One region of the Paenarthrobacter sp. NPDC089322 genome, then DNA from elsewhere that is predicted to be linked to it. Evidence: predicted binding sites of a transcription regulator. Region 1 holds the regulator's gene; the other holds the start of a gene.
What was found. Region 1 encodes Rex, which represses fermentation and respiration genes when NADH is low (regulators of the CRP and FNR family bind a similar motif). Its sites were predicted from a motif close to CTTGTGAANNNNTTCACAAG; they were not measured.
Positions count from the first base shown of each region.

Region 2: the regulator Rex is predicted to act here: its motif matches at 5,733-5,752, upstream of AB0N65_RS03910 (glyceraldehyde-3-phosphate dehydrogenase).

Region 1 is NZ_JBFBGW010000011.1:119,959-128,358, forward strand. Features, by position in the region: gene ccsB (c-type cytochrome biogenesis protein CcsB) at 1-458, opposite strand, end outside; gene AB0N65_RS12920 (cytochrome c biogenesis protein ResB) at 458-2,167, opposite strand; gene AB0N65_RS12925 (cytochrome c biogenesis CcdA family protein) at 2,167-2,922, opposite strand; gene AB0N65_RS12930 (TlpA disulfide reductase family protein) at 2,930-3,535, opposite strand; gene AB0N65_RS12935 (histidine phosphatase family protein) at 3,545-4,210, opposite strand; gene AB0N65_RS12940 (YceI family protein) at 4,413-4,964, shown strand; gene AB0N65_RS12945 (hypothetical protein) at 5,132-5,830, shown strand; gene AB0N65_RS12950 (hypothetical protein) at 6,062-6,847, shown strand; gene AB0N65_RS12955 (redox-sensing transcriptional repressor Rex) at 6,885-7,592, opposite strand; gene AB0N65_RS12960 (glutaredoxin family protein) at 7,666-7,920, opposite strand; gene AB0N65_RS12965 (HAD-IB family hydrolase) at 8,016-8,400, shown strand, end outside.
Region 2 is NZ_JBFBGW010000002.1:392,917-401,316, forward strand. Features, by position in the region: gene mptB (polyprenol phosphomannose-dependent alpha 1,6 mannosyltransferase MptB) at 1-305, opposite strand, end outside; gene orn (oligoribonuclease) at 454-1,089, shown strand; tRNA gene AB0N65_RS03885 (tRNA-His) at 1,220-1,295, shown strand; gene def (peptide deformylase) at 1,427-1,999, shown strand; gene AB0N65_RS03895 (acyltransferase domain-containing protein) at 2,004-2,840, shown strand; gene AB0N65_RS03900 (HNH endonuclease family protein) at 2,825-3,625, opposite strand; gene AB0N65_RS03905 (hypothetical protein) at 3,745-3,954, opposite strand; gene AB0N65_RS03910 (glyceraldehyde-3-phosphate dehydrogenase) at 4,026-5,513, opposite strand; RNA gene rnpB (RNase P RNA component class A) at 5,776-6,167, opposite strand; gene AB0N65_RS03920 (peroxide stress protein YaaA) at 6,225-6,989, shown strand; gene AB0N65_RS03925 (C4-type zinc ribbon domain-containing protein) at 6,986-7,723, opposite strand; gene AB0N65_RS03930 (Nif3-like dinuclear metal center hexameric protein) at 7,798-8,400, opposite strand, start outside.

The DNA.
Region 1 (8,400 bases):
ACGGCAACAAAAGCACCCGTGGTGAGGAATTCGTACATGTTGCCCCACGGAACGCGCCCGGCACCCAGCGCGCGGGTGACCACCCCGGCACCGTGGATCAGCGCGCCCAGAACGGTCAGCGCTACGCCAATGCGGGCAGGCACCCGGCGTTCGGCCGCGTACTTCATGTCGCCTGCCGCAGTGGCTTCCTCAACGGTGAGGCCCGACGTCGGACGCTCGGCACGGTCAGCCGGCCCGCCGCCGTCGGGACCGCCCAAAGCAGCCCCGGCACGGCCGGCTGCAACCGTCACCTTCTGCGCAGCCGTGCCCGCCGCTGCCTTCAGGTCGACGGAGCGGAGGGTCTTGCTGCTCTTGGCGAGGTCCCACGCGAAGGCGATGAAGGCCACGGTGTACGTGCCGGCCGCCAGCAGCATGAACAGCTCGCTGTATTGGCCCAGGGTTTCGTTGATAGCGGGCATTACTGGTCCTTCGAGGTTGTGGAAGAGACGGTGGTGGAAGTTTCAGCGGGGAGCTGCCATTCCTTCGCGAAAAGCCCGCGCAGGGCTGCGGCTTCCCCGGCGAGGCGGTGGTCCTCACCGCGTGCCAGCAGGCCGTACTCCACCATGGTGCGGCCGTCCTCGTGGGTTCCCGTTCGGACCCATACACGGCGACGGCCAATGTAAAGCGAGGTCACCAAGCCGGCGACGGCAAGGAGCCCGAAGATCAAGGCATACAACTGGCCGGGGTTGTGGTGGATGTCCACGCCAACGTATTTCTTGACGCTGTCGAACGTGATGCTGCCTTTGCCTTCCGGCAGGGTGGCCGTTTGGCCCGGGGCCAAGGTGATGCCGCCTGCGTCGAGGTTTCGGCCATTGAGCTGCGTAAGGTCCGAAACGTCGAGGTCGAAGACGTTTTGGGGCACGCCCTTGTCGAGTCCAAGGTCGCCGTAGTACGAGTTGAGGCTCAACTGCGGGTTGAAGAGTTCAGGGCTGGCGCTGAAGGACACGTTTTCCTCGGTCACGAACGCCGTGGGCAGGAAGAAGCCCACGAAGCCGAGCTGGTCCGGCTTGCCATCGGGTACTTTGACAACCACTGAGGAGTAGTAGTTGTCCCCCTGCAGCTTGGCCACCACAGGTCCTTGGAAGGCAACATTTCCGCTGCCATCGCGCACCGTCACCACGGGCGCGTAACCGTTACCCGTGAGGTACACACTGGTCCCGCCCAGGCTAACGGGCTCGTTGACCTTGAGGACTTCCTTTTTCTCGGGCTCTTCCGGGGAATCCTTGGTGGTGACCTCTGCCGTGAAGTCGATCGGCTGTCCGATCTTGCGGGCGGACTCTCGGTCGAACTCGGCCTCGAATTTGTCCAGTCGGATGGAGTACGGCTGGAGCCAGCTGCTCTGGAAGTTGGTTCCGGGCGTGAATTGGTCGTAGCCCACCAGCGTGTTGACGAACGTGCTGCCTTCCACCAGGATGCGCTGGCCGCTGTAACCGAACAGGCCGCCGATGGCGACAGACACCAATACGCCAATCAGCGAGGCATGGAAGACAAGGTTTCCAACTTCCTTCATGAAGCCACGCTCGGCACCCAAGCTCGGCAGGGCGCCGTCGACGTCCCTCACCTCAACGCGGTAGCCGCGCTTCTTCAGCAGCCCGGCGGCATCGTTGATAGCTTTCGACGCCGGGATCCCGGCGTCGGCGGGCACCTCCAGGGTGCCGTATTCCGGCAGCCGCGACAGGCGTTTGGGCGTGCGGGGAGGCTGCGACTTCATGGCCTTGTAATGGGCGATGGCGCGCGGAGTGACGCAACCGACCAAGGAGATGAACAACAGGATGTAGATGGCCGAGAACCACGCCGAGGAGTAGACGTCGTACAGCTGGAGCGCATCGAAGATCGGGCCGAACGTCGGGTTCTCCTGGATGCGCTGGGTAACGAGCGCCGGGTTGGCTGCGCGCTGGGGGAAGAACGAGCCCGGCACTGCGGCGATGGCAAGAAGCAGCAGCAGGAAAAGCGCTGTGCGCATACTGGTCAGCTGGGTCCACGCCCAGCGCAGCATTCCCTTGAACCCGAGGGCAGGCAGGGCGGCTTCGGACTTGGCCTGCTGAAGCTTGCCGTCAGCTTCGCCTGTGCTTTGGGGGTTTTCGCCGGCGGCGGGTGACTTCTTCTTGGCTTTCACGGACTCGCTCATCAGATCGGCAACTTCACATCGGTTTGGAACCAGTACTGCAACTCGGTCACCCAGTTACCCCACACCCCGGTGGCCATCAGGATGCCGAGCAAAATCAGGATGCCCCCGCCGATTCGCTGGATCGCCACACGGTGGGTGCGGAAGAAGGACATGACACCCATGCCGCGACGGACCGCCAGGGCGATCAGGAGGAAGGGAATGCCCAGGCCAAGGCTGTAGATGAATGCCAGCAGTGCGCCCTTGGCTGCGGACGATCCTCCGGACAGGCTAAGAAGCTGCACCGCCGAGTACGTCGGTCCGATGCACGGCGCCCAGCCCAGCCCGAACGTCAGCCCCAGGAGGGGAGCTCCCCACAGTCCGGCGGGAGGCTTTGCATGGATTTTGGCGTCGCGCTGCAGCCAGGAGAAGCCCCCCATGAACACGACGCCCATGACGATCACCAGGACCCCCAGCAACTGCGTGATCCACGCATTCTGCGGACCGGTCAACAGCGTCCCCAGCTGACCAAAAGCTCCGCCAAGGAGGACGAAGATCACCGAGAAGCCCAGGACGAACAGGCCGATGCCGGCCAGCATGCGGCCTCGCCGCTGCTTTTGGAGGTCGACGCCGGTCAGGCCGGTGACGTAGCCCAGGTACCCGGGGACGAGTGGCAGCACACATGGCGAAAGGAACGAAACCAGCCCTGCCAGCAGCGCCACGGGCACCGCCAGCAGCAGGGACCCGTTGAGGATCGTCTCGGCGAAGGGACTGTTCATGCGTGGACTACTCAGCTACTGCGGACGTTATGAGGGCCTTCAGGGTGCTCTTCTCGATTTCGCCGAGCACGCGCGAAGCAACCCTGCCTTCTTTGTCCAGGACGAGGGTTGTGGGCACAGCACCCGGAGGAACAATCCCGGAAACGGAGAGGAGAACGGCACCGTCCTGGTCGTTGAAGCTTGGATAGGTGATGTTGAAGGTCTTGTCGAACGCCTCGGCCGTGGCCTTTTCGTCGCGGAGGTTGACGCCGAAGAACTGGACACCCTGGTCCTTGAAGTCCTGGTGCAAAGCCTCCAATTGGGGCGCTTCAACACGGCAGGGAGCACACGCGGCGAACCAGAAGTTCAGCACGGTGACTTTACCCTTGATATCCGCGGGCGCGACGGTGGTGCCGTTGAACAGGGTGCCCTGGAGTTCGACGGGGGCGCTGCGGTCGGCCTTGGCGAACTCAGTGACGGAGCCGTCACCGGCGACGTAGTTCTTGTTGTCTCCAGCCCTGGCCTGCTCGGCGAGGGTGTCTTCCTGGGCGCACGCCGACAGGCCCATGGTGAGTCCCGCCAGGAGGACTCCGCCTGCGCTGAGCACGCCGCGGCGCGAAGGTTTCTTATCCATGGTGTACGGTCACGCTCCCGGGGTGCTGGCTGCGCCGGGAAGGAGTACCGCGGCGGGCTCGCTGTAGTCGACGCGCACAATCCTGCCGTCGTCGTCAAAGACCAATGACGTCAAGGAAGTCAACGTGCACTCGCGCTTACGAGGATCATGGGCCAGACGACGGCCCTCCGCGGTCAAGCGGGTGGCCCAAATGGGCAACTGGTGGCTGACGAGGATGGCTTCGGCGCCGTCACCGCCGAGTTCAATGGCAGTAGTCCGGGCATCTTCGACGGCGGCGAGCATACGTGCAGCCTGCTTCTTATACGCCTCCCCCCAGGAAGGACGGAGCGGGTTGCGGAAGTAGAACCAGTGTTTAGGTTTCAAGAACTCGCTCCGGGTGGGGTGGAGTCCTTCAAAGTGGTTCTCCGCCTCGATAATGCGCGGCTCAGTGTGGATCTTGAGCTGCAATGCCTCAGCAGTGGGCAGGGCCGTTTCCTGGGCGCGCGTCAGCGGCGAGGCAACCAGATGGACGATCTTGGCTCCCTCACTGGCGCGGACAGCGAAGTGCTCGGCCAGCATGCGGGCCATCTCCCGGCCCCGCTCGGAGAGGTGGAATTCGGGCAGCCGGCCATACAGGACGCCATCGGGATTATGGACCTCGCCATGGCGAAGCAGATGGACAGTTGCTTGGGGCATGTTTACCAGTTTCTCAAAGATGCGGGGCGATCTGAAATCTTCTACCGCTAGTAGAACTCAAAGTTTTCTGAAAATGTTCCGGAGAGTTGGAATAAAAGATGCATATGCATGTTTATACTAGACACGAAGCTCGGTTGACGCTTCAACCAATCGACCGGGCAAGCAAGCGGAACCTTCCACTACATATAGGAGAAACACCATGATGACCCTCCCCGCCAACGTCACCACCGGCACCTGGACCCTCGACGCTTCCCACAGCGAGATCGGGTTCACCGTCCGCCACGCAGGCATCAGCAAGGTCCGCGGCCAGTTCAAGGATGCAGACGCCACCCTGGAAGTGGGCGAGACCCTGACGGACTCCAAGGTCACCGCAACCATCCGGACCGCCAGCTTTGACTCCGGCGACGTCAACCGCGATGGCCATGTCAAAGGCGAAGACTTCTTCGACGTCGAGAAGTTCCCGGAGATCACCTTCGTCTCCCGCCACGTCAAGGCCAACGGAGACGGCTTCGACCTTGTGGGCGATCTCACCATCAAGGGCGTGACCAAGGAAGTCGCCATCGAAACCGAATTCAACGGCGTCGCAGTGGATCCCTTTGGCAACACCCGCGCCGGCGTCTCGGGTGAAACCACCATCAGCCGCAAGGACTTCGGCCTGACGTGGAACGCCGTCCTTGAGGCCGGTGGCGTACTCGTCAGCGACAAGGTCGTCATCAACCTGGAACTCGCCTTCATCGCACCGGCAGCCGCATAATCCCCAGGCATGACCGTAAAACGGCGCCCTCGCAGCATCACACTGCAGGGCGCCGTTTCGCGTTTCCGGATGCCACCCGCCAATTGTTCGGCGGACAGCCTGTATTTGGCTCCGAGTTGGCCGCGAATTTCCTATGCAACCTTCAACCCGCGGTCTACAGTGATGCCATGAGTAACCCAGATGAAACACCACAGCCACAGCAGCCCGGCGCCCAGCCTCCGCAGCCCGGCAATGTTCCTCCTGCGGGTTACCAGCCCCCGCAGGGCTACCAACCACCCCAGGGCTATCAGCCACCAGCGCAGCCAGGGCAATATTCACAGCCGGGCCAGTACTCGCAGCCCGGGCCTGGCCAACCGGCACAGCCAGGTGGTTTCCACTTCGAGATGCCAACGGACGGACCCCGCAACTTTAACGACGTCCTTCCGCAGGGCGGGTTCTCCGGCATGTTCAAAACGCAGGGCCTCCCCACCGAGCTGAAGGTGTCCTACTTCATTTGGGTCATCTCCGGGCTCTTGGGACTTCTGTTCGGCGTCATCGGACTTTTTGCGATCATCGCTGCGTTCGCTTTCATTCCCGCAGTCGCCGCAGTGGCCTTGATCCTTCTCCTCATCAGCCTCGCCGTCGCAGCAGCGCAGGTCGTACTCGCCATGAAGATGAAGGAAGGGAAGGAATGGGCGCGCCTTGCCCTGACCGTCCTGGCCGGCGTCTCACTGCTGCTGGCCATTTTCGGCTCCATGAATGCAGGCGGTCCGGGCACCGGTCTGGGAGGCAACCTCTTTGGTTTCCTCGTCAGCGCCGTCGCCGTCGTGCTGATGTGGCTCCCGAATTCGCAGCTCTGGTTCAAATCGGTGAAGGGCACCGTTTAGCCCCAAGCAGGCAAAAGCCGGGCGGAAGGCCGCGGCCGATCCCCAGGATCGCCGTGGCCTTCATCATGAAGGCGTACTCCCCCATGATGATTTCTCCCGATGCAGGAAATTCCTGCGTGTGATCGTCCGCAGCACTGAACCCTGGGGGTACGGTGGAAGCAGAACCACGCTGGGGGCAGGGTCTTTTTGCTGATCCCGGCTACCAGCAGTCGAACAAAGCAAAGGAATGCCATGAGCAACCCTCCCTACCCGCCGTCAAACCCGGGCGACGCCGGCAAGCCTGAGCAGCCGGGCGCCCAGCCGCCTGCACCCCAGTACGGCCAACAACCCTCCGCACCGCAGTACGGCCAGCAGCCCTCCGCGCCGCAGTACGGTCAGCAGTCGCCGCAGTACGGCCAGCAGGCTCCGCAATTCGGCCAGCAGTCGCCCTATGGCCAGCAGCCCCCGCAGTACGGCCAGCAGGCATCACCCTATGGCCAGCAGCCCCCGCAGTACGGCCAGGACACCAACTGGCCGAGCCAGCAGCCTGGACCTGCCACTGTCCCGCCCCTGGTGAACATCTCCTTCTGGATGATTATCGCGGCAGGCATTCTTTCTGCCATCAGTTCCTTGCTCCTCGCCACCACCGGCTCGGACGCCTTCATCAACTCGATGATCCAGCAGGCTGACCAGCAGGGCACCGAGTTCCCCGAAGGATCTCTTGAAGGCATGCGCGGCGCGATCGCCGTCGGTGCGGTCATCGGCGCCATCGTTTCCCTGGGCCTCTACGCACTGGTGGCCTTCCCCGTCCGCAAGGGCAAGAACTGGGCCCGGATCCTCGGCACAGTCTTCGCTGCGATTTCCGTCCTCGGACTCACGGGCCTGTTCCAGTTCGGTGCCACCTACGGCATCATGCAGCTCCTGGTGATCCTGCTGGGAGTTGCCGCGATCGTCCTGCTGTACCTGCCGTCGTCGGCTCCTTACTTCCGTAAGCCGCAGCCGTTCGGCAACCCTTACCAGACCCCCTACGGACGGTAGGCTTTCCGCCACCACACGGGCGCGGACCCGGCAAGGGCTAAACAGCCTGGCCCGGTGTCTGCGCCCGTTGTGCGTGATACGCCAAAATCTGGAGTTCCGTAGCCATGTCCACTTTGCGGAGGTTGACGTGCGGCGGAACCTGGAGGAGAACCGGCGCGAAGCTGAGGATGCTTCGGATACCCGCGGCGATGACACGGTCGCACACTTCCTGCGCCACGGTTGCCGGCAGGGCGAGCACCACCATGTTGGTGTGGGTGCGTTCCAGGACGCGTTCCAGTTCCGCAGCATCGCTGACCCGCAGCCACCCAACTTCGTTGCCTATCACCATGGGGTCGGCGTCGAAAATCGCAACAACGTCGAAGCCCCTGGACTCGAAGCCGCCATACCGAGCCAGCGCCTTGCCCAGGTTACCGGCCCCGACGATCGCGACCTTCCAGTCATGGGTCAGCCCCAGAGCGGCTGCGATATGCCGGCTCAAGTACTGGACCTCGTAGCCCACGCCGCGTGTTCCATACGAGCCCACGTAGGAGAGATCTTTCCGGAGCGTTGAGGAACTCACGCCCGAAGCTTCCGCCAGGGCTTCGGATGAGACGCGTTCGACGCCTTCGGCGAGAAGGGAGTTGAGCGCGCGCAAATAGAGGGTCATCCGGGCCACAGCCGCGGGCGGGATCTGCTTGGTGGCAGGTTCGTTGTCCCCGGTTGTAGCGCCCGGGGACGGTTCCAGCGCAGTCACGGTATTCTCCATTGCGTCGCTTGTTGTTCCACTCTAGGTCCCTCGGCCGGACTCAACAAAAGCGGACGCTTCCCGGTCGCGGACCTCAGCCTTCCATCACTTTCCGGAGGGTGCGCTCCAGCCGCTGCTCATCGATTTTCCAGAAGTCGCGCTGCACGCCATTGACCAAAACCACCGGAATCTCTTCGGCGAATCGCTCCTGCAGCCCGGGGTCGCCGTCGATTGTCTGTTCCGTCCACGGCACGCCCAGTTGGGAAGTAACGCGTTCGACGGCGGCACGCGCCTCCGTGCAGAGGTGGCAGTCAGCTTTGGTGAGGAGGACGACGTCGGGAATAGCCATGAGATAACGGTAACCGGCGGCACGAGCCGCGTCGACGCGGTGCTACGGGCGTTGGACCGAGGCATTCGTCCCCTCCAATTGACTAGACTCAAGGCATGCCCGAGGAGAAGAACGTTGCTGTGGTCGCAGAAGCCAAGGTGACTCAGCACACCGGCGAAGCCGCCTTCTTCGACGTCGACAACACGCTCATGAAGGGCGCAAGCCTCTTCCATGTCGCCCGCAAAATGTACGAACGCAAAGCCTTCACGTTGTCCCAGGCTGCAGGCTTCGCGTGGAAGCAGTTCAAGTTCGTCATGCGTGGCGAGAACATGGACGACGTCCATGCCGTACGCGACTCAGCCCTAACGTTGGCAGCGGGTATCACCGTGGACGACATCAAGGCCTTGGGCGAAGAAGTCTACGACGAAATGATCGAGTCGCGCATTTGGCCCGGGACCAAGGCCCTGGCCGAGCAGCACCTGAGGGTCGGCCGGAAAGTCT
Region 2 (8,400 bases), on a different contig from region 1:
CACACCCTGACGCGCTGCCCTAACCGCAGCCATGCCCGGACCAGCAACATGCCTCCCACGGCCAGCAAGACAATGGAGAGGCCGACGCCGACGCCTTCGGTTCGCATCCAGATAAAGAGGGGGAGCCGCCGAAGCTCTGAAACCGGTGCAAGCCAGCCCACCCCGAGCGAACCGATCACCAGGAACATGGAACCGATGAAGCCTGCAATCAGCGGCGAACGGGCGTTGTCCACCTCGCCCTCAAAAGCCTCCGCAGCCGGCGCTTCTTTCCCAGCCTTCTGGTCGGCGGGTACAGGCACCGTCATGTGGTCTTCATCCAATCGTTTGCCCGTTGTTCTGCGGGGCGGAAATCTGAATCGTCAGGGCTTTATGCGGCAGGAAGAAACGACACTGCCGCGCTCAAAAATCGTACCATCGGAGCACTTGGAAGAGCCCGAAGGATAGGCTAGGCGCGTGCCTATTACTAATGAACGCATTGTCTGGATCGACTGCGAAATGACCGGCCTGGACCTGAAGAACGATGCCCTGATCGAGGTCGCAGCACTTGTGACGGATTCGGAACTCAACATCCTCGGAGATGGCGTGGATGTCGTCATCAAGCCGGACGACGCTGCCCTCGAGCAGATGAACGACTTTGTGCGCGACATGCACACGCGCTCAAAGCTCCTCGACGAACTTCCGCACGGGAAGACCATGGCTGAAGCCGAAGCCCAAGTTCTGGAATACATCGAAAAATGGGTCCCGGATCCCCGTAAGGCTCCCTTGGGGGGCAACTCGGTAGGGACGGATCGGATGTTCCTGGCGCGCGATATGCCCAACATCGTGGAGCACCTGCACTATCGCGTGATCGATGTCAGCACCATCAAGGAACTCTCGCGCCGCTGGTTCCCCCGCGCATACTTCCAGTCGCCTGCCAAACACGGTGGACACCGCGCCCTCGGAGACATCAAGGACTCCATCGACGAACTCCGGTACTACAGGGAGGCCGTCTTTGTTCCCTCGCCCGGGCCGGACACTGCCACTGCCCAACGGATTTCGAAGGGGATCACGGCAACAGCTGAGACGTTGGGGGCCTCCGAAGAAGTGTGATCTGCGCCATTTTCGAAGATTTTTTTCTCGAAAGCGGCAAAAGTGGACGTAGCACCCCCAAACAGCAGGTAAGCTATTTGTCGTTGCCTTCACGGATAGCCGGTCAAACGGAATTCCAACAGGGCACATGGTGGGCGTAGCTCAGTTGGCAGAGCGCCTGGTTGTGGTCCAGGAGGTCGCGGGTTCAACCCCCGTCGCTCACCCCACCGGGATTGGCGTCAAGCCGGTTTCCACTAAGGCCGCACCGGTTATCCGGTGCGGCCTTAGTCGTGTTTGCCACGCTTGCGGTCCCATCGGTCCGCTCCCGATATCAGCGATCGAACGAGGAATTACTGAGATGACAGTCCTGCCAGTCACCATTTGGGGCGAACCTGTCCTGCACCGCCGGGCAAGTGAAGTCGAAGTGTTCGATGACGAACTCCGGAGTCTCATTGCAGACATGTTTGAAACCAATGACGCCGCCAACGGAGTCGGGCTCGCCGCACCCCAGGTAGGCATCGGGAAGCGCATCTTTGTCTACAAGTACGCCAACGATGACGACGTTCCTGAACAGGGCGTCCTGGTGAATCCCGTCCTGACGCTGTCCAAGGTTTCCGGTGCCCTGCCTGACCCGGACGAGCACGTCGAGGGCTGCCTGTCCTTTCCAGGCGAGCACTATCCCCTCCAACGGGCCGAATGGGCACGGGTGCAGGGGTTCGACGGTAACGGGAATCCTGTGGACTTCGAGGCGACCGGCTGGTTCGCGCGGGTCATGCAACACGAGTACGACCATCTGGACGGAAAGTTGTACGTCAATCGTCTGGTGGACCGCTACGCGAAGAAGGCACTGAAGCAGGCCAAGAGAAACGGCTGGGGCGTTCCCGGCCTGACGTGGATGCCTGGTGTGGACCCTGATCCCTTTGGCCATTAGTCCAATGACACCATCCACTCCCGAGCTCTTCGCGCTCCTCGACATCACGGGGGACGACGCTGCCGAATGCGCGGTCCTCCTGGCACGCGAGCCAAACGACCACGTGCAGTCCGCCTTGGAAACCATGCGCCGGCGGCTCGGCACTTTCCCTGTAGACAGTGTCGCCACGAGTGATATCACCGAGCCGGACTGGATCGAGGCCCTGCTCCGCTTTGCACCCGTCGTTCATGATTACCACGCAGCCATCGGCATCGAGGATGCGGTGTCTGCTGCTTCCCTCGCCGACGTTGGCCTGCAAATGCGCATCAACCGGCGGGTCCACGGCCGTTTCGGCCTGGATACGTGGGGTTGGCTCACGTTGCACATGGCCGGCAATCTCTTCCGTCTGGGGCGCCTGCAGTTCCACCTGATCCGGGATGTCCGCAATGTAACCACACCAGGCACACCCACTCCAGCATCCGCTTGGGTTTTGGGTGTCCACATCCCCGAGGACGGCAGCCTCTCCCCTGACGCCGTTGACGCGAGCTTCAATCAGGCACGCTCGTTCTTCAGCCGCCATTTCCCCGACAAGCGGGCCACCGTGGCTACATGCGAATCGTGGATGCTGGATCCCTACCTTGTTGAGCGGTTGCCGAACAGCAACATCGCGTCGTTCGCGCGGCGTTTCACGCTGGATCGCTGCACGGATGCCCCTACCGATGCCATCTACTTCACCTTCCGCCAACGCGGACTTGAAAACTTGGACAAGCTTCCCCGGGAAACGTCACTCCAGCGCACGGTGCTGGAAAGAATCGACGACGGCGGCACCTGGCAATTGGGACACGGTCACCTGGAATTGTGAATGGTTTGCTGCTCCGGGCAGCCGTCCAGAACACGCTTCATGGCATCTTTCTCCGCCGGGGTCACCCATAGCTTGTAGACCGTCTTCACCGAGATCTGCCGGGCGACATAGTGGCAGCGGAAATTCTTATTGGGCGGCAGCCAGGTGGCGGCATCGCCGGCACCCTTCTTGACGTTTGCCGGCCCATCCGCAGCGATCAGGTTGAGGGGATCGTTGGCCAGCCGTTGGCGCTGCTGCACCGTCAGTTCCTTTGCGCCTTTTTGCCATGCATCGGCCAGGGCCACCACATGATCAATTTGGACTGCGGCGCTGGTGTCCTGTCCTCGCTTGAAAGTCACTTGGGCGCCCGTATAGGGCTCATGGAACCGGCCACCAGCAACTTTGCATCCGGACCCGCTGGTGAACTCCACTCCGGTGAGATCCCGGCGGAGGATGTCGTTCCTCGTGTCGCAGCCGTTCCTATCGGCGTCAAACCAGGCTTGACCGAATTCCGTACGCTCATAGTCGTCTTGTCCGGCACGGCCCTTGACGTCAAGGCCATCCAGGGCGGTTACTGCCTTCTCGGCGGGAACAGGATCAGCCCCCGCCAAGGGCCTCATCCAGGCAGAATCGAAGACCGGAGCCTCACTGGGGCCGGCCGCCCAAGGCTCAACTACTGTGAACTGGCCGGACGTGAAGAACCAGGACAATCCGGCGGCAAAGGTTACGGCTGCCACCACAAGAATCGTCCATGCCTGCCGCGAGCGTCGGCGGGCGCGTTTGTAGGCTGACCAGGTGATACTCAAAGGGCTCCGTCCTGTCGGTTTGTTGCTGTCCTTCGAGCGTAGGACAACGTACCGACAGGCAGAGCCGTATCCACAGTGTGGAGGGGAAGTCACACCTCCACGGTGGCGGGATGTGTCAGTTACTGCTCACGCATCACGCGCTGGAGGTCTTCCGCAGCCAGTGCCAGGAGTCCGCGCAACTGCTCTACGCGTTCGTCGGAGACGTCTCCGGCCGCATTGGCGGCGACGGCTTGGTCGAGCAGCTTTTGCGCTTGCTTGTGGTTGGCCTTGGCGACGTCCAAGGCGTGTTCAAGGGTGGTCTCGTGCTGCATTGTTGATTCATTTTCCATGAACCAATTGTGATCAGGTTTCCCGGCTGAGGCCAGTAAATCAGCCGGGAAACCTGCTACTGCCTGCGAACTTAGGCGTTGGCGCCTTCCAGCACTGCGATGGGAGCAACAACATCGCGGGCCGGGAACGACGGCGGGTTTACACCAGCCATCTCTTCCATGACCCTGACAACCTGGCAGGAGTAGCCGAACTCGTTGTCGTACCAGACGTACACCACGAGGTTCTTGTCGTTGGAGATGGTGGCCAACCCGTCGACGATGCCGGCGCGGCGGGAGCCGACAAAGTCCGTGGAAACAACATCCGGCGAGTCAATGTAGTCGATCTGCTTGCGCAACTGGGAGTGCAGGGACATCTCGCGGAGGTAATCGTTGACTTCCTCACGCGTGGTGCCGTTCTCAAGGTTGAGGTTGAGGATGGCCATCGATACATCGGGGGTAGGAACGCGGATGGCGTTGCCGGTGAGCTTTCCCTGAAGTTCCGGGAGAGCCTTGGCCACTGCCTTGGCCGCACCGGTTTCCGTGATGACCATGTTCAATGCTGCAGAACGGCCACGACGATCTCCCTTGTGGAAGTTGTCGATCAGATTTTGGTCGTTGGTGAACGAGTGCACGGTCTCGACGTGGCCGTGGATGATGCCGAACTTGTCGTTGAGCGCCTTCAGGACCGGAGTGATGGCATTGGTGGTGCAGGAGGCCGCCGTGACGATCTTGTCTTCGTCCACGATGTCCGTGTGGTTGATGCCGTGAACGATGTTCTTGAGGTCGCCCTTGCCCGGCGCGGTCAGCAGGACGCGGGCAACACCCTTGCTCTGCAGGTGCTGGGAGAGGCCGTCAGCGTCACGCCAGCGACCGGTGTTGTCCACTACCAGTGCGTCCTTGATGCCGTAAGCGGTGTAGTCCACGGTTGCCGGGTTGTCCGAGTAAATGACCTGGACCTGGACACCGTTGGCGGTGATGGTGTTGGCTTCCTCGTCAACGCGGATGGTGCCCTCGAAGGAACCGTGGACCGAGTCGCGGCGCAACAGGCTGGCGCGCTTGACGAGGTCGTTCTCGGCGCCCTTCCGGACCACGATGGCGCGGAGGCGAAGGCCGTGGCCGCCACCTGCCTTTTCAATCAGGAGACGTGCCAGGAGACGGCCGATGCGGCCGAAACCGTAGAGCACGACGTCGGTGCTGGTGCGGTCATCCGCGCCGCGCTTTCCGACAACCTCGGCCAGCTCGGCACGGAGGAACTCATCGAGCGAAGTGCCGGCGCTTTCTGCACGGTACTTTTCCGTGAGGCGGGCGATGTCGATTGCTGCTGCACCCAGTTCCAGCTCAGCCAGGGCGTTGAGCAGGGGTGCGGTTTCTTCGAGCAGGAGCTCGGTGTTGCTCATCCGGCGCGCAAAGCGGTGGGCCTTCAGGATGTTCATGGTCGACTTGTTGATCAGGCTCCGGCCGTGGATGCTCGTCACCACGTTGTTTTCCCGGTACAGCCGGCCGATCACCGGAATCATGGCCTCGGCGAGAGCCTCCCGGCCCATCCACTTATCAAGACAAGAATCTGACGTCTGGCTCACAGAACTACCTTCCTTGGGTCAACCACATACGTCCTCGTATGCAGATGGCTTTGGCCGCCGGGAGTAGTCCTGCGGCACCAGCGTTACCGGGCTTCGGTCTGCCGGAACGCCTTATTGATTGCAGAGAAAAACCGCCGGCTGCGAACGCAGTTCCGGCGGCAGAACATCTACGTTCACCATCCATTCTAGGCTGGGCGGAAGGCCGAAAGGCAGCCCGGGAGCGTGAAGTCACTCACATGAGCGTCACAAACGCCCCGGGAAGTGGATGGGTTGACCGATACGCCGGGTTCTGTCATCCCCTGCCGTTGCCGGCAAAGGAGTGGCGGCCATCCATCTACGAGCGCCGTTGCCGACGCCCTCCAGCGGCCTACCCGGACACTCGGGCGAGCAGCCCTCGAACGCGCCCTGTCTGGCCTTGCTCCGGGTGGGGTTTACCTAGCCTCCCCGGTCACCCGGGGAGCTGGTGGTCTCTTACACCGCCGTTTCACCCTTACCTGCTGCAGGCCGATGCGGACATCGGCAAGCGCAGGCGGTCTGTTTTCTGTGGCACTGGCCTGCGGGTTACCCCGAGTGGGCGTTACCCACCACCCTGCTCTGCGGAGCCCGGACGTTCCTCGAGCCACTTTCGTGGCGCGCGGCCGCCTGGTCAACCCATCCGCCCTACAGTCTACCGGCGCCATCGGGACCCTTGGTCCCCGGTAATATCGACTGGTGCTGATTCTGCTGCCGCCTTCCGAAGGCAAGACCCCCGCCGCCAAAGGTCCCGCCGTCGAGTGGGACTCGCTGAGCTTCCCCGAACTGAACCCCTACCGGGCAAAGGTGCTTGAAGCGTTGGGAACTGTCAGTGCGCACGAGGACGCGTTGGCGTTGCTGGGCGTCGGCGCCTCACTGCGGGACGACGTCGAACGGAACACCCGCCTGCACTCAGAACCGGCCGCCCCCGCCCATCAGGTGTATTCGGGCGTCCTGTATGACGCGCTCGGCTTCGACTCCATGACACCGACTCAGCGCCGCAAGGCGGCGGAATCCATCCTGGTGGTGTCCGCCCTGTGGGGCGCCATCGGCTTTGGTGACCACGTCCCCGCCTACCGGCTGTCCATGGGAACCGGACTGCCCGACGTCGGACGCCTTGCCTCTTTTTGGAAACCGCACCTGACGGCTGCCCTCGCCAAGCGCTCTAAGGGGGAACTCCTGGTGGACTGCCGCTCCAGCACTTACGCGGCCGCCTGGGCCCCGCCTCCGGCGCAGACAGTCGCGGTCAATGTGTTCAGCGAGGCAAACGGCAAGCGCACGGTTGTGAGCCATTTCGCCAAACACACCCGGGGTGAGTTGGCGAGGCATCTGCTGACGAGGCGCGGCAAGGCACCTGCCACACCCGGCCAATTGGCAAAGGCTGCAGGCGAAGTGTGGACCGTTGAACTGGTTGAGGGCACAGCCAGGAAGCCCCATGCCCTCAACATCGTCCTGGCCGGCTAGTTCCACTCCGCGGAGCGGACGAGGATGCAGCCCGAATCGGGGCAAAAAACGATGTCGTCATCAGCGGCTGCCCTGACTTCGGCGAGGTCGCCCGGGCTCAGCGTCATCCCGGAACCCTCGGACTTGCCGTGGAACAGGCGGGCCGCACCCACACCGCGTTTAGCGAGGGTTTTTTCGTAGACGGCCAGCATTCCTTGGTCGAGCGAATCCGCGAATGCTGCCCGCTGGCCGCGGACGGTGGTTTCCTCGGCCGTGATTTCTGCGATTGCCTGGTCAAGTTCGGCGCGGATGCTTCCGAAGGAACTGCGGATATCGTCCACGATTGCCTGTTGGGCGGCCTGCCGCTCCCGCAACGTATCCAGCCGCTCCAGGATCTCCAGTTCAACGTCTTCCAGGTCCGAGCGCCGCTTGGTGAGCGAGGCGATGTCATTTTGGAGGGCCACCAGGTCCTTGGACAGGCCCGTGCCGCTGTTAAGCCTGGCTTCGTCGCGTTCGATGCGCCCCGTCACCTGCTCCACATCAGCTTCCGAGCGGCGGAGTTCGGCTTCGGCATCCTGAACAGCCAGCTTTGCGGCGCCGAGTTCACCGTTGGCTACGCGCAGCGCGTCCTCAAGGTCAACGATGCGCGGATCGTTCTCCAGCACCTTTCGTCGGCCGGCCAGGGATTTGAGCTTGGCGTCCAGCCCCTGCAGGTCAAGCAATTTCAATTGTTCTGCCGGTGCTGCTTTCGCCACGCTTACCTCCGCCTGTAGTCGCCGGCGCTGGGGGTCAGCACCGGAAGGGCCTTCCGGCCACTGTGTTCTTGATGCTAGTCCCCGCCGGGAGTCAGGATGAAGTCCCACGGATCGCTGTTGGTTGTGCTGACCCGGATTTCGACGTCGTAGCCCTGGTCCGTGAGCACGTTGCCGAGCGCTTCGGCCGCCACCGGCAACCACAACCATTCGCTGGCAAAGTGCGAAACGTCGATGAGGTACGGGCGTCCGTTGACTGCGCCTTCACGTGCCTCGGAGGCCGGGTGGTGCCGCATGTCCGCCGTCACGTACACATCCGCGTGGCTGGCCCTGACGGCCTCGAACAGGCTGTCGCCTGCACCGCCGCAAACTGCAACCCTTCGCAGCAGGCCGTCCTTGTCCCCGGCTACGCGCACTCCCCCGGCAACGGCAGGAAGCATTTCGAAGACGCGCGCTGCGAAGTCGCCCAGTGTCATAAGCTCGGGAAGGTCGCCGACCCTGCCGATTCCCTCTTCGGGAAGCCCGTTGGCAGCCGTAGTGAGCGGCGAAACATTCTCGAGGCCAAAGGCGTCCGCCAAGACGTCCGAAACGCCACCGACGGCTGAATCACCGTTGGTATGAACGGTGAGCAGCCCTGTCCCGGCTTCGATCAGCCGGTGGACGGCCAAGCCCTTTGCCGA